2 linked regions of the Desulfosporosinus acidiphilus SJ4 genome follow. The main gene of each other region encodes a partner of the protein of the gene in region 2 in a complex. Links are inferred from orthologs where the notes say so. Each region holds a gene or a part of one and is shown on either strand. Other genes may lie near its edges.

The links. The genes of interacting proteins can lie anywhere in the genome.
Region 1: the proteins of dnaB (region 2) and dnaG are in contact, whole or in part, in a crystal structure (PDB 2R6A), measured with the Geobacillus stearothermophilus proteins. The link is inferred for Desulfosporosinus acidiphilus SJ4 from one-to-one orthologs. Residues at the interface, in WP_033016901.1 of Geobacillus stearothermophilus: Ser13, Glu15, Ala16, Gln18, Glu91, Leu92, Asp94, Ala95, Val96, Pro97, Thr98, Ala99, Ala100, Asn101, Tyr104, Tyr105, Ile108; in WP_049624496.1 of Geobacillus stearothermophilus: Lys456, Leu457, Leu458, Pro459, Ala460, Asn463, Ala464, Leu467, Leu535, Leu536, Ile537, Ala538, Gln544, Glu545, Asp548, Tyr549, His552.

Annotation. Positions count from the first base shown.
Region 1 is NC_018068.1:4,123,343-4,126,283, reverse strand. It holds dnaG (DNA primase), read left to right. Parts: upstream 1-514; coding sequence 515-2,368; downstream 2,369-2,941. Other genes in the region: rpoD (RNA polymerase sigma factor RpoD), read left to right, coding at 2,358-2,941; DESACI_RS18945 (GerMN domain-containing protein), read right to left, coding at 1-91. UniProt on the Escherichia coli protein: RNA polymerase that catalyzes the synthesis of short RNA molecules used as primers for DNA polymerase during DNA replication.
Region 2 is NC_018068.1:4,890,956-4,894,074, forward strand. The notes cover bases 147-3,000. They hold dnaB (replicative DNA helicase), read right to left. Parts: upstream 2,314-3,000; coding sequence 979-2,313; downstream 147-978. Other genes in these bases: DESACI_RS22340 (NAD(P)/FAD-dependent oxidoreductase), read right to left, coding at 147-624; lonC (Lon family ATP-dependent protease), read right to left, coding at 2,352-3,000. Also shown: more of DESACI_RS22340, read right to left, coding at 1-146; more of lonC, read right to left, coding at 3,001-3,119. UniProt on the Escherichia coli protein: The main replicative DNA helicase, it participates in initiation and elongation during chromosome replication. Travels ahead of the DNA replisome, separating dsDNA into templates for DNA synthesis.

The sequences.
Region 1 (2,941 bases), 770 kb from region 2 along the record:
TTTTAACTGAGTTACATCCCGCCAACAAGGTCACGCTGAGCAACAGAGAAATCAATGCGAAGATATGTAGTTTATGAAAACCTCTCGTCATAATTTCACCTTCCTTACATAATCAAACGTTTACTTTAAACTGAGATAGCGTATAAGAGACTCAGTGAAAGGTTCAAACTTTATAAAATATTAATTTAAAATAAGACTTTATTATTTATTCTAACATGCTTTTTGATTATGTAAAAGAGTATGATTTATTCTTCCATTGAGAAGCAGCAATAGATAAGGGTTATTGTAAAGCAAAAAGTACAAAAACGCGGTAAATATTTGTCGAAGAAAAGAGGGATTATCGCTTGAAAAGGAGAATTATATAGTTCTGGAATTGATAATTGTATCCATTCTAAAACTAATTCATGATAAGTGGTTTAAAAAAGAGGATTCCGTGAATTTTCGGCGAAGAATTGTATAGAGATAGGGTTGACAAACCCTATGAATTGTGAGAGCAAATCGAAGGGCGAAGAACGTGGAAAATAGAATTCGCGAGGAATTGATTCCAGAAGAAATTATCGAGGAAGTACGTTTGCGTACTGAAATCGTTGAGGTTATATCTGAATATGTCAGTCTGCAGCGTAAGGGTAAGAATTATTTAGGCCTTTGCCCTTTTCATCCTGAGAAAACACCAAGTTTTACAGTTACCCCAGAAAAACAAATGTTTTATTGTTTTGGCTGCCATACCGGGGGTAATGTTTTCTCCTTTGTTATGAAGAAGGAGAATTGGACGTTTCTAGAGAGTGTTCAAAAATTGGCGCAAAGGTGCGGAGTTGTGCTCCCGGAAAAAGAAATGTCGACTCAAGAGCGAGAAAAAACTCGGCTCCGGCGACGCTTTGAAGAAATCAATGAATGGGCTGCCAACTACTACAATAATCTTCTTCTTAAATCACCGGAAGGGGAGCCTGGGCGACACTATTTTAAACAACGTGGCATAGATTTCGAGACCATGAATAAGTTCCGTTTAGGATATGCTCCTAATCGCTGGGATGGGTTACTCGAATATATGAAAACGCGTGGAGTACAACCCCATGAAGTTGCTGAAGCTGGCTTAGCCTTGGAAAGGGGAAAGCCCGAGAAGGAAGGACGGCAATTTTACGATCGCTTTCGTAATCGAGTTCTGTTTAGTATTCTAGATCGCCGCAATCAACCCATCGCCTTTGGTGGAAGGGTTTTGGATGATTCTGCTCCAAAGTATTTAAACTCTCCGGAGACAACCTTTTTTAATAAGGGGCACCATCTATATGGAATGCATCGTGCTCATCAAGGAATTCGCGAAGAAGGTTATGCTCTTCTGGTGGAGGGTTATATGGATGTTATTGCACTTCAGAATGCCGGGTATCCAAATGCCGTGGCTTCTTTAGGGACTGCTTTAACACGGGAGCAGGCTAACCTTCTGAAAAAGTATACCAGGCGTGTTGTTCTTTTGTATGACTCGGATGATGCTGGAATTAATGCTGCGTTACGGGGAGGGGAAATCCTACGTGATGCAGGAATCCAGGCCGAAATTATAACCTTAAAAGGAGCCAAAGATCCCGATGAATTTTTAAAGAAGCATCGCCGAGAAGAATTGGATGAATTCCTTAAGCAAGCGGCAACGTTTATCGAATTTAAATATCGAATATTGACACACAACCAACCTCCTCGGAACATTTTAGAGAAGGTAGAACTAGTGCATAAACTCGCTCCTGATGTCATTAAGGTAGTCAGTCCAGTTGAAAGAGAAGGATATGAAAGGTTCTTGAGTTTAGAACTAGGACTTACCTTAGAAGCTATACAACGCGAGATTAAAAGCCTGGGACAGAAAAATCACCAAAAAGAACGATCTGGGGAATATTCTCCGCAAAATCCGATTAGTTCTGTGAAAAATAGGGATACTATTACTAATGCCATTATATGTAAGGAGGAAGCGGAGGGCCCTCAACCTACCGTTGAATTGGGAATTTACAGAGCAGAACGAACACTTTTGCGTTTGCTCTTAGAAGACATCTCCTTTGTAAAACGAATCAAAGGAAAATTGGGTTCATCCTTTTGGAGAGTTTCTCCACACCAACAAATTTTTGATTATCTCGATCAGGAAGGTAGTTTACCTGCCCATGGCAACGAAACGATACAAAGTCGTTTGGCAAGCTTACTCCTGGAAGAGTTAGATACCTCCCAAACCGAGCGCCTCTTTGAAGATTGTATTAAGGGTATTCTCTCAGCACAAGCAGAAGAAACTGTAGAAGATCTTCAGGAACGCATGGTAACCTTAGAAAAATCCGGTGACATGGCTGGGGCCATGGCTCTGTTGAAAGAGATAGGAGAGCGGTTGAAACGTGGCAAATAGTAAGGTTAAAGGCACTCAAATAATAGATCCAAGGGAAGGTGGGGGACAGGTGAAAGAAGAGCAGCAAATGGACAACGTTCAGGCTCTTATACAAAATGGCAAAAAGAAAGGTTCCCTTACCTATGTTGAGATCATGGATGCTCTTCAGGGGATTGAGCTTTCTGCGGATCAAATTGATGATATTTACCAACAACTTGCTCAAATGGGAATAGACGTTGTGCCTGGGCCTGAGGATGTCGAACAGGAAGTCTTGAAAAAGGGCAAAGTTGATGATGACGAGGATCTGGTGGATGATCCAGATGAGATTGAAGAGGAGACTGAAGTAGATCTTACCGTACCGGAAGGGGTAGGCATTGACGATCCTGTCCGAATGTATTTGAAAGAGATAGGGCGGGTTCCGTTGCTATCGGCTGAGGATGAAATCCTTTTAGCCAAAGGTATGGAGGCAGGAGATGAAGAGTCAAAACGCCGTTTGGCTGAAGCTAACCTACGGCTCGTGGTTAGTATTGCTAAACGTTATGTCGGCAGAGGCATGCTTTTCTTAGATTTAATTCAAGAAGGCAATTTAGGATT
Region 2 (3,119 bases):
AACAACATAGCGTGCTGATACTTCATCAAGCTCAGATTTATCACGGCGTTGAATGACCGCCCCTTGGACACCTGAGGGATCTGCCAGAATATCTTTGACTTCAGCAAGTTCCCAGAATTCAGTATTTGTCTCGGTCATTAAATGATGATACATGCCTTTCAAAACCTCATAGGCCAACTCAGTTCCTAAATGCCGTACGGGGCAATGAATTAATTGAATATTATGCCGGGATGCATCATATTGGATTTCCTCGACCCGGCGAGTATCCAGACCATAGACCCTTTCCTGAGCTCCAAATTGACGGTATATAGAGTCCGCATAGTCAATCAGTGATTGTGCTTGATCTTCCCTCATGTATTCCGTCAGACGACCGCCCACGGCGGGACTTAAGGATAATTTTCCGTCACTGAAAGCTCCTGCCCCAGACCAGCCCCTGGTGATGGAACAAGGATTGCACCCAGCACAAACTCCGGTAGTTCTAGCAGGACACTTTCTTTTTTCTATGGTACGCCCGCTGTCTACAATCAGAATTTTCAGGTTTTTATTGTGCTTAGACAGCTCTAACGCTGTAAATATACCGGCTGGCCCTGCTCCGATAATTAAGATATCAACTTCATGTTTCAAGGTATCCCCTCCGAGAGAGATTTATATTCGCGCCGAGAAGGAACTTTTCATCGCAAACACTCTCATCTTAACAATCATCCCTGCTATTGTCAATGCAATTACCGAACATTCATTAAGAATACATGAATAATATTCGATAGATAATTACATAAATATCCATATGCTTAAGCCTTACTCTGCAGCCAATACACACTGCGATTGGTAAAGAACGTATAAAACCGACCCTGAGAAAACTGCCCCGAATACTAAAGACCTCAAAGGAAGGCAGCTTCACCCTCAAGAATAAACTTATTGCCTGGGGCGTCAATAGTACAAAAAAACCTTCTGTCCGGAAAAGTGAACAGAAGGAACTTATTATTGCACTTGGTGTTGACGATCAAGATTTACGAATTTAGTAAATTCTTTCAAGAAACCCAATTCTACGGTCCCCACAGGACCATTACGATGCTTAGCTATGATTAACTCTGCAATACCCTTTTTTTCTGATTCCTGATTATAATATTCGTCCCTATAAATGAAAGATATAACATCGGCATCAGCCTCAATGGCTCCGGACTCTAATAAGTCGGACATAATCGGGCGTTTATCTTGTCGTTGTTCCACACCCCGGTTAAGCTGAGATAAGGCAATTACCGGAACTTTGAGTTCCCGTGCAAGCCCTTTAAGCGATCTCGAGATCTGTGCAACTTCTTGTTGTCGGCTTTCTGATCGTTTTCCTACAGACAGCAACTGTAAATAGTCAATAATAATCATGCCTAGATCATGCTCCGTTTTTAGGCGCCGAGCCTTTGAACGCAGCTCTGCTAAGGAAATTCCTACGGTATCGTCAATAAAAATGGGGGCTTCAGACAAAGGTCCCACCGCTCGGGTCAGCTTTGGCCAATCTGCATCCAATAAATCGCCCGTCCTGACGCGCTGCTGATCAACCATCGCCTCACCACAGAGCATTCTTTGTACTAACTGTTCTTTAGACATTTCCAGACTAAAAATCGCCACGGGAACTTTACCCCGAACTGCAGCGTTTTGAGCCATGTTTAAAACCAATGCTGTTTTACCCATGGATGGACGGGCAGCAATAATCACCAGATCTGAGGGCTGCCATCCAGAAGTCATTCGATCCAACTCTGTAAAAAAGGTTGGAATCCCGGTTAGATTTCCTTTATTAGCATAAAGATATTCGATTTTCTCGAAGGTATCTAAAAGAACATCCCTGATTATGCTAAAACCATCTTTAACTCGTCTGCGTGAGAGATCAAGTATTAACCTTTCCGCTTCTTCAAGAAGCGTTTTCGCTTCTTCGCCGGGTTCATAACCCCGTTCAAAAATGCTGCCGGTCACTTGTATAAGCTGGCGCAAAAGCGCTTTTTCACTAACTATCCTGGAATAATACTCTACGTTGGCTGCCGACGGCACCGAACGGGCAATCTCAGAAATTGTAGCAATACCGCCAACCTGATCTAATCGCCCCTGCTGGCGCAGGATTTCCGCAACGCTTACAAGGTCGATAGGGGCTCCTTTTTCAAAGAGCTCACGAATGGCTGCAAAAATCAAACGATGATTATCCCGATAAAAATCATCGGCTTGAAGTAATTCAAAAACAGAACTGCCGGATTCAGGTTCAAGCATCATAGCCCCTAAGACTGCCTGCTCAGCTTCTAAGTTCTGCGGTGGAACTTTTATTAGTTCCATATCTGCTTCTCCTCCCGGTAACTCACAATCTTCGGCACTTAAAAGATGTGTCTCATAGCCTCTTCAATGGTACCCACCCCTATGACTTCAATCCCGCGCAAGCTTTGAGGGACATCCACCATATTTTCCAGAGGAATTAAGACTTTACGCACGTCAGCCTGTTTGGCACCAAATATTTTTTCATAGATGCCCCCAACAGGTTTAACTTTGCCCTGAATTGAAATTTCCCCAGTCACTGCTACATCCTGACGCAGAGGACGTTTCTTCAAAGCACTGTATATTGCCAATGTCGTAGCTAGCCCCGCCGACGGTCCATCTATTTTAGCTCCGCCAATTACATTGACATGAACATCATAATTGCGAAGATTCTCTCCAGTTAATTCGCGAATCACTGCCGTGGCATTAAAGACAGCATCTCTTGCCATACTGCCGGCCGTTTCGTTAAAACGTACACTCCCTTTATCTTCCTGGCTTTTAAAGGTTATCGCTTCTATTTCCAAAACTGAGCCTAAAAAGCCGGCGACTCCCAGCCCCAAAATACGGCCGATTTCCAGATTTGCCTGAGCCTTCCGAAAAACATAGGGAGTAAGACGGGATGATCGCAGGACTTCATGAACATCAGCGCAGGTAATGCGCACGACTTCCTGGTCAGTATTGCGGAACCTTGCTAAACCGTAGGCATCCGTCAAAATGCTCGTCGCTTTTCTGCCCTCGATAACATATTCACTAATGATCTCAGGAACTTTGTCCTCAAGAACAACGCCAAGTTTTTCAGCGGCTTGGCAGATTATGTGTTGGACATCTTG